Regions from separate parts of the Pseudoalteromonas sp. SWXJZ10B genome, predicted to be linked through region 3. Evidence: predicted binding sites of a transcription regulator. Region 3 holds the regulator's gene; each other region holds the start of a gene.
The links. Region 3 encodes ArgR, which controls arginine synthesis, uptake and breakdown. Its sites were predicted from a motif close to ANTGAATANNTATTCANT; they were not measured.

Region 1: I6F54_RS00335 (arginase family protein) is a predicted target of ArgR. The motif match lies at 1,748-1,765, and genes of this name have one in related genera.
Region 2: argC (N-acetyl-gamma-glutamyl-phosphate reductase) is a predicted target of ArgR. The motif match lies at 2,206-2,223, and genes of this name have one in related genera.

The regions. Positions count from the first base shown of each region.
Region 1 is NZ_JADYXD010000001.1:70,162-73,450, reverse strand. It holds gene I6F54_RS00340 (transporter substrate-binding domain-containing protein) at 1-466, opposite strand, end outside; gene I6F54_RS00335 (arginase family protein) at 596-1,705, opposite strand; gene udp (uridine phosphorylase) at 2,160-2,915, shown strand; gene cdd (cytidine deaminase) at 3,101-3,289, opposite strand, start outside.
Region 2 is NZ_JADYXD010000003.1:235,893-239,181, reverse strand. It holds gene I6F54_RS04660 (ornithine carbamoyltransferase) at 1-269, opposite strand, end outside; gene argB (acetylglutamate kinase) at 277-1,044, opposite strand; gene argC (N-acetyl-gamma-glutamyl-phosphate reductase) at 1,045-2,055, opposite strand; gene argE (acetylornithine deacetylase) at 2,280-3,289, shown strand, end outside.
Region 3 is NZ_JADYXD010000007.1:42,382-45,670, reverse strand. It holds gene I6F54_RS08560 (ABC transporter ATP-binding protein) at 1-205, shown strand, start outside; gene I6F54_RS08555 (Dyp-type peroxidase) at 254-1,153, shown strand; gene argR (transcriptional regulator ArgR) at 1,161-1,628, opposite strand; gene mdh (malate dehydrogenase) at 1,854-2,786, shown strand; gene ispB (octaprenyl diphosphate synthase) at 2,873-3,289, opposite strand, start outside.

The DNA of each region.
Region 1 (3,289 bases), on a different contig from region 3:
GGCTATCGATGAGTAATAAATGCTTGCTTTCACTAAAGCCCCTTTCAAGCAAATAGTGATGACTAAAGTTATCACGCAGTACTGCTATTTTATATTTTTTAGCATCATTGAGAGTATTTAACTTTATACCTCTAGATTTTAGACCATAAATAGCAGAATCAAAGCTTTCCAGTTCGCCTACCCAGTTAAACTTACTTTCTCTATTAGGTAGTCGAACAATTGAAAATATACAGGTATTTTTATCGCGTAACGCTGCATTGTAAGATATGGCCCAACTATGCGCCAACATAGTGTATTTTATACCAGTGCCTTCTAGCGCTTTATGAACTTTATCGACAGAACGGCCAACGAGTTTATTATCTTCATTGAGATACTGAAAGTCCGGAAATACTTCCGTTACTATTGTAATTTCAGTTGCATCAACTTTAATACAGCTAATGAACAATAAAAAGATCAATAATTTCATTTAGCAAGGCCTCAACTAACTCATTATAAGTATTTAATAAATATAGCTGAGGCTTTATGAACTGCTAGTTTTTAGTCATGTAATGCACACTTATACGCTGATAGTGCTAGTATTTATAGCTCCTACAGCTTACTTGTTCATCGCACTAATTAAAAAGGCTGAAATTTTAGCGCCTTCTCTAAGTGTCGTTTCAGAGCTTGATTGGCCAACTAAAGAGCTGTCGGTAAATGGCGCTATTTCCATCATATCCGCACCCGTAATCGGAAACTCATCCGCAATGGCTGATAAAATATCAAGCGCATGCTGTGGTGTTAAACCATTATGTTCTGGCGTACCTGTGGCAGATGCAAACTCTGCATCAAGCGCATCAATATCAAAGCTTACGTATACTTCATCAACGTTATCAGCTTTTAATTGTGCAATAGCGTCGGCAGCAACCGCTGCTGCGCCGCGCTCAATGATTTCATGTGCCCAATGTTGCTTAACGCCAAAGGTACTTTCCCAGTGCGCTTTAGGCTTGCCACTTGAGCGTATACCAAATTGTATTAAATGATGTGGTGCTGGTAAAAATTCTAAAATATGCGTACACCACGAGCCAAAACATAAATCTATGCCTAGGCGCTCAACAAGTAAATCGGTATGCGCGTCAAAGTGAATAATAGCGGTACGCTTACCTTGCTCACGTTTTGCTTTTAAGTACGCTTTGGTAAGTGGGTAACTAATTGAGTGATCGCCACCAATACCAAATATCCCTTTATCTTTAAATGTCGCGTAAAAGCTGTCGCATACATCCTCAGTGATTGATAATGGGCTTACGTAATAGTCGTTATCTTCATTACCGTACAGGGCTTTTTGGCAATTAGAAATGGTTGCATCATTTAGGTATTTATCATGAAGTAAATGTGGGATTACACGTACATCGCCTAAATCAAACGAGTGACACTGCGGTTGCTGATCAATTAAAGCTGAGCGCACAAACAGTGGCCCCCAGTTTGCTCCGCGTAAAATACCACCGCCACAGTCTGAGCTAATACCTAACATAACGGCTTTATGTGGAGAATTTGGTAATTCATTTAAAGACTCGCGCCACAAATTATCAACGTTTTCAGTTTGTCCATAAAGTTTATCACGCAGTGCGGCTTTGCGCTCTTTTGCAGTATTTACTGTGTATACGCCATCACCAGGTGCGCACAAACAGTGCTCAACTTTGTTTTTAAATGCTTCAAATTGTGTGCTCATAATAAACTCCTTCGATTTTTATTCTGTACGTAGCTAATTACTTTTGATTAGTTATGCAAAATCACCAAAAGTGCCTAAACTTCAAATAAATTCCACTTTGCTAAATAAGTCTGTGCCTAATATAAATAAACACGTTACCTTTTACGTGCTTAATACAAATTTAAGCCATTGAATTAATTTAATATTAATGAGTATTTACCATAAACTATTTAATTGTAGTTACGCGCTTGGTTGATACTTATTATGTCTGCTTGAACATGTCAACAGCACAACAAGCCTACGTATATAAGCACTTGATTGAATATTCATAGTTGATGAATAAATCAAATTAATCCTTAAAATTATTAAGACTTAATTGGAGGAGTTAAGATAAAACGGACAATCGTCCTGTACTTGATAAACGTTTCTAGCAATGATGCTAGATTGACACAATTTATTATAAAAAGGCTTAGCTATGGAAAAGGTATTTCACTTAGGACTATGTATTGACGATCTTAAAGGTGCAAAACTTGCGATTGTACCGGGCGATCCAGATCGTGCTGCACGCATTTCACAATTCCTAGACAACCCAACTTGCCTTGCTCAAACTCGTGAGTTTCATGTTTACTTAGGTCAACTAAACGGCCATTCGGTGGTTGTTTGTTCCACGGGTATTGGTGGTCCATCTACGTCGATTGCAGTAGAAGAATTAGCACAACTTGGCGTGCGTAAATTTTTACGTATTGGTACAACAGGTGCGATTCAGCCACATATCAACGAAGGCGAAATTTTAATTAGCCAAGCGTCTGTACGTTTAGACGGTGCAAGCCAGCATTTTGCTCCTCTTAGCTACCCTGCTGTGTCTGACTTTTATGCAACACAAGCTATGGTACAAGCATGTAAAAACTTAAATATCGATTTTCATATTGGTATTACTGCATCAAGCGATACATTTTATCCAGGACAAGAGCGTTACGATACGCATTCTGGTTACGTTCCTAAATCACTACAAGGTAGCTGCGAAGAGTGGCAAAAACTGGGCGTGATGAACTACGAAATGGAATCAGCAACATTATTCACTATGTGTGCAGCCCTTGGTTTACAAGCAGCATGTGTAGCAGGCGTACTTGTTAATCGTACTCGCCAAGAAATACCAAATGTTGACCATGGTGAAATTGAGCGTAAATCTGTAGCGGTAGTATTAGAAGCGGCTAAAGTATTACTTGATTAATACGGATTCTATTATTAATGGGCTATTATAACGATAAGAAAATGGCTCAGTAACAAGGCAAAAATTATGAAGTATAGTTGTCTTATATGAATAATTTTTAACGCAGTTAGTGAGTTATTTAATTCGATAGAATGGCGCATTTTAATAAAGCACAGCTTTGCCTGTGCTTTATTGTTTTTAAGAGGTTATTTTAGCTGAGCGCTAATTACTTCTATTGCCGGTAAATTTTTAAAACTTGCAAGTACAGCACGTGCTACACCCGCTTGGTTTTCATGGCCTGCGGTTTCTAAAAGTGTAATACCTTTTACCGTCTGCTCATCAAAGCTAAGCCCTGCGATAAATAATTGGCTAAGTGCACTTTGCAGTGGCGACAA
Region 2 (3,289 bases), on a different contig from region 3:
TTAAGTGCAAAATCTTTAATTGATTCACGTGCACCCATAGCGCCATTTTGCTGATCTAAATAAACAGCATGACCACCAAGGCGATTAATACCTATATCAAACGATAAACGTGTACGTAAACTTTGCTTTTCAAACAATGTTACGATTGATTTACCCGATAATACTTGGCTGTATTTTTCTGGCTTTGCTTTTATATCTTGCGCTAACTTTAATAAATTAAGTGCGCCTTTTTGGTCTAATTCTAAACCTGTTAAAAAATTCTCAAACATAATAAACCTATGGTGTAATCTTTGTTCCGACATGCTCACCTTGCAGCAGAGCAGTTAAATTTTCTGGCTTTTGCCAGCTGGAAATATACACACCGCGTCGTAAATGTTGGGCAGCGTGAAGGCTGGTCTTAACTTTGACCTCCATCCCGCCCACAATTACTCCATCTGTAATTAAAGTATCAATGTGTTTTGTGTCAAGTTGATGTAACGGTTGTTTATTTGCGTCAAGCACCGCTTCTACATCCGTCATAAAAATTAGTTCTGCATTTAAATTACTGGCAATAGCCGCTGCAGCTTCATCTGCATTTACGTTGTACCACAAGCCTTGTTCATCAAAGCCGATAGAGCTAACAATAGGTAAACGAGAAATTCTAAGTAAATCATTGATGATAGAATCGTCGTTACTTGTGCATTTACCCACTAAGCAAAGCGCTTTTAATTTTTGGGTTGCAGTCACACCCGCCTCAAAAAGACTTAAGCCGACAGGCTTATGCCCTGCGCTTATAGCTTGAGTCATTAATTGTTTATTAGCGCAACCTGCAAGCGCACCCACTATATAAGGCATTTGCTCTGCTGGACTAATACGTAAACCTTGGTGTTTAGCACTAGCAAAACCCGCTTGCTTTAGCCATGTATCTACTAAAGAACCACCGCCATGAACAATGACAAACTCATCATTTTTTTGCTCGCTTAGCACGTCAAATAACGCTTTTGCTGCATTTTCTGTATTAAGTACTGCACCACCGAGTTTAATAACCCACGTTTTTTTACTCATTTAAAACGCTCCTTTTAAGCCCGTAGTGTGATCTAAATTCATAGAAATATTAATACACTGCAAAGCTTGTCCAGCAGCGCCTTTTAATAAGTTATCAATGGCAGACATTACAATTAACTGCGTGCCTTGTTGCTGCCAGCCAATATCAACAAATGGTTGCTTAGCAACACCTTTAATTGAAGGTATTTTATCGCCTAACAAACGAATTAATGGTTCGTTAGCAAGCACTTGATAAGCCGATGCAACGTTTTCCTTGGTAACGTCAGGCTTAAGTTGTACATAAATAGTTTCTAAAATACCGCGCGCAAAGCTACCTAGATGCGGTGTAAATAATACTTTGTGGCCAAGGTGTTGTTCAATTTCAGGACCGTGGCGATGGTTAAACAAACCATAAGGTGCAAGCGATACCTCACAAAAATGTGTTCCTACACTCGCTTTACGCCCGGCACCCGTAACACCCGAAACGGCATTAATGATAATACTTTCGCTGCTCAATAAGCCTGCTTGTTTAAGCGGTTTAAGTGCATTGAGCGCCGCTGTTGGGTAACAGCCTGCAACAGCAATTAGCTTTGCGTTAGCGATAGCATCACTGTTCCACTCTGCTAAACCGTAAGCCGCTTCATTTAAAAGCTCTGGGTGTTGATGCTCAAAACCATAATAAGTAACGTAATCATCATTATTTGCTAGGCGATAGCCACCAGATAAATCAAATACTTTTTTACCCATAGCTAAAAATTGAGGCGCTAAATCAACACTTACTTTGTGATCGGTACATAAACACACATAGTCAGCATCACTTTGAATGTCATCAAAAGCTGATGCACTAAGAGGAAGTAAAGGACAATCTAGTAAGCCAAGGTGCTCTGGGTATAAATCACTTAGTAATTTATTTTTATCTAAGCTACCCTCAGATACATAACAGCCTGTTAAGGTAAGGTTTGGATGATTAGCAACTAAGCTTGCTAACTCTGCGCCGCTATAACCGCTTGCGCCAATAATAACTACATTCATTGATTACTCGTTATTTTTAAATTTACTGCTAAATATATATGTTGTTCGCTTAAACTAGCTAAGACGCTAAATTAAGACTTAATTTAATGAATTTGTAGATTATCGTCGCATTATTTTCATAGCTTTACTTTAATATATTTATGCTCAAAAAGTGAATTGATATTCATCATAAATACTTTTATATTGTTATGCAATTAAATTGAATAATAATTTTGGATTTTTTTATGCCTTTGCCTTCGTTTATTTCTATGTATCAACAATTGATTGCAGCCCCTTCTATTAGTGCAATTGAAGACAACCTGTGTATGAGCAATAAAAACGTAATTGAACTCCTTGCTAGGTGGTGCGAAACACTCGGTTTTACGTGTGAAATTATTGAATTAGAAGGAGGTAAAGGCCGCTTTAATTTATTAGCAAAGCGTGGAAAAGGCGATGGCGGGTTAATGCTTGCGGGCCACACAGATACAGTGCCTTTTGATGACAGCTGCTGGAACCACAATCCGTTTAAACTTACCGAACTAGACAATAAATTGTATGGGCTGGGAAGCATTGATATGAAAGGATTTTTTGCTTTTGCATTACAAGCGATTAGTGAACTTGATGAAAAGCAGCAAACTCAACCTATTTTAATACTCGCCACTGCCGATGAAGAAACAACTATGGCAGGTGCACAGCAAATATGTAAGCACCCTAATTTAAAACCTGCACGCTGTATAATTGGCGAACCTACTGATATGACGCCAGTATTTATGCACAAGGGCCATATGAGTACAGCAATAAGAGTGGTTGGTCGCTCTGGGCATAGCTCAGATCCCGAACGTGGCCTTAACGCCATTGAAGTAATGCATAAAGTGATTACAAAATTGATGATCTTAAAAGAGCAATTAAAGCATAAGTATTCAATAAATCACTTTGAAATTCCTTATCCAACATTAAACTTAGGTAATATTCATGGTGGCGATAATGCGAATAGAATTTGTGGTTGCTGTGAAATGCATATAGATATGCGCCCATTACCAGGTTTAAGTGTACAAGAACTACAAGCATTAGTGCTTGATGCAATAAAAGAGATAAATCAGCAATACCCAAATGCGGTGAGCGTTATTGATTTACATGAACCAATCCCGGCATTTAGTGGTAGCACCGACAGTGCTTTAGTTAAAATGGCTGAAAAAATAGCGGGGCAAAAAGCGGTCGCGGTAAATTATTGCACTGAAGCGCCGTTTATCCAACA
Region 3 (3,289 bases):
ATTAGTGGCAGATAACCAAAGTGACAAATTTAGTAAGCGAGCTACAATCATAAGTCGTCGCTTTATTGGTTCGGCGTATGTTTATTCACTTGTTATTGATGAACAAGAAATTGAAGTTGCTGCACAATATGGCCAGTCATTTGAAAATAATGAGCAGGTTATAATAAAAATAAAACCTCACACGGTGAATTTTTTCGAATCGTAATTAATTTGTTATTCGCTGTGTTTTTATCTATAAAACTAAGGAATAACAATGGCGCAAGCGCAATCAGGGATTTGTGCTGAAGCAAACTTACACGGTTTGCACTTATTTTTTAATGTGTTTGATGGTCAAGATGAATCACTTCGCGCAAAGTTAAAACAAGTAAGCGCTATTGAAGAAGAATTTAGCGATCAATTTTCAGAATCAATGCTCTCTTGTATGGTTGCTATTGGTGCGCAATATTGGCCGCATATCCTCCCTGAATACATCCCAAGCGAATTACAGAGCTTTCCTAATATAAACCATAGCGATCATCAAATGAGCGTACAACCGTGCGATTTATTTGTGCAAATTCGCTCTGACCGTGAAGACGTTAACCATTTATTTGCGCTGCAAATTTTAAAACTATTTGCCCCCGATGTTGAGCTGGTGGAGCAAATTCGTAATTTTCGCTTTTTAGATGGTCGTGATTTTAATGGTTTTATTTATGGTGGCGACACCGCACATGGAAGAAAAAAGCGCGCTACGGCTTTAATTAGTAACCCTGGCAATTTTGAAGATCAGGGGAGTTATATTCATGTACAGCGTTATAAGCATGATTTAACTATGTGGCAGCACTTATCATTGAGTGAGCAAGAACAAATAATGGGGCGTACGCGCCTTGATAACACACTAATTATCCCCGCGATTGAAACCAGCCATGCTTCACGTAGTGAGCTAAAAGACGAAGACGGACAACCGCTATTATTAAATCAGAGCATGCCTTATGGCGATGTGTATGAGCAGGGAATGTTATCAATTACATGCGCTAGTACGGGTACTGCATTTGAAAAAGTACTTAAAAGTCGTTTAGGAGAAGGTGATTGCTACGACCACTGGCTTGATTTTACTCAAGCCGATATGGGTTCTGCTTTCTTTGCGCCTTCAGTCGGGTTTTTAAAACAAATTTAGTTTGCTATTAAACCGTATCAAATAAAATGCGAACACGTTCAAGTGTTACATCTATTTCAGATATTTTAGCAGGAGCGATAAAAATAGTATCGTCGCCTGCAATTGTTCCTAGTACGCCATCTGCTTTACCTAATGAATCTAATAAACGCGCGATAAGCTGAGCGGCGCCTGGACTGGTACGAATAATGATCATCATTTCGTTGTGCATAATGTCGATTACTAATTGGCGTAATGGGCTTTTAGCCGTAGGTACACCCATTTCAGCTGGTAAGCAGTAAACCATTTCTTGTTTGGCGTTACGTGTGCGTACAGCACCAAATTTACTTAGCATGCGCGATACTTTACTTTGGCTTATATTGTCAAAGCCTTGATCTTTTAATGCATCAACTATTTCGCCTTGAGAGCCAAAATTTTCTTCTTTTAATAGTGATTTAAATGCTTTTACCAATGCTTCTTGTTTATCTTGTGGTTGCATAGTCTTTATTCGTTTTTGTTATTTATGCCGCAAATTCTACACAAAAATGAATAATTATGCAGCAGTTGTTTAGTTAACTTGCCAGTTTGATGCGTTAAATCACAAAAGTTTACGACTATGGTCGAAAATATACTTGAAATAGACAGGATAAATTTGTTTTTAGTCGCTAATTTCATTATCTTAAGAGCCACAAATGTTTCCTACCTCAAATTACGGAGAATTCCAATGAAAGTTGCTGTATTAGGTGCTGCAGGCGGTATCGGCCAAGCGTTGTCTTTATTATTAAAAACAGGCTTACCAGCTGGCTCTGAATTATCACTTTATGATGTTGCACCAGTAGTACCAGGTGTTGCGGTTGACCTTTCTCACATCCCAACAGATGTTAAAGTAGCAGGCTTTGGCGCAGACGAATTAAACAAAGCGCTTGAAGGCTCTGACATCGTTCTTATCCCAGCGGGTATGCCACGTAAACCAGGTATGGATCGTGCTGATTTATTTAATGTAAATGCTGGTATCATCAAAACTTTAGCAGAAGGCATTGTTGCTAGCTGTCCTAAAGCGTTAGTAGGTATTATTACTAACCCAGTAAATGGCACAGTTCCAATCGTTGCTGAAGTATTCAAAAAAGCAGGTACTTACGACGCTAAACGCGTATTCGGTATTACTACGCTTGACGTTATTCGTTCAGAAGCATTTGTTGCTGAACTTAAAGGCGTAGACGTAGCAACTGTGAAAGTACCAGTAATTGGTGGTCACTCAGGCACAACCATTCTTCCTCTACTTTCTCAAGTTGAAGGTGTTTCTTTCACTGATGAAGAAGTTGCTGCACTTACTCCACGTATCCAAAATGCGGGTACTGAAGTTGTAAATGCTAAAGCCGGTGGCGGTTCAGCTACATTATCAATGGGCGCAGCTGCTGCTCGTTTTTGTATGTCTTTAGTTAAAGGCCTACAGGGTGAAGAAGTTGTAGATTACGCTTACGTTGCTGTTGAAAATGGCGATGCAGAGTACTTTGCACACCCAGTACGTTTAGGTAAAAACGGCGTAGAAGAAATTCTTTCTTACGGCGAACTAAGCGCATTTGAAACAAAAGCAAAAAATGACATGCTTGAAACACTGAAAAAAGACATCAAAGAAGGTGTTGATTTCATGGCGTAATAGCCAAAGTAGAATAACAAAAAAGCCTGCATTTGCAGGCTTTTTTGTTGCTCAGAATTAATGTCACACTGTGTAACTAGTTAAAACTAGTGGTCGCGGTCAACCGCAATACGAGCAAGGCTTATGAGTGCTTGCTTATAGTCAGACTCAGCTAAAAAGTCTAAACAGGCAATAGCTTTGTCAGCTTCAAGCTCTGCTTTTTGCATTGTAAATTCAAGCGCATTAGTTTGCTTCAGTGCCGATAGAATGTCTTCTAAATGCTCCATACCATTACTGTGCTCTATTGCATCACGAATAAGCTGCGTTTGCTGCTCGCTACCATGTTGCATAGCATAAATAAGTGGAAGCGTTGGTTTGCCTTCAGCTAAATCATCACCAATGTTTTTACCCAGCTGCTCAGCATCTGCATTGTAATCAAGTACATCGTCTACTAGCTGAAACGCAGTCCCTAAATGCATACCGTAAAGGTTTAGTGCATCGAGCGTAGTTTGGTCTTGCTCAGT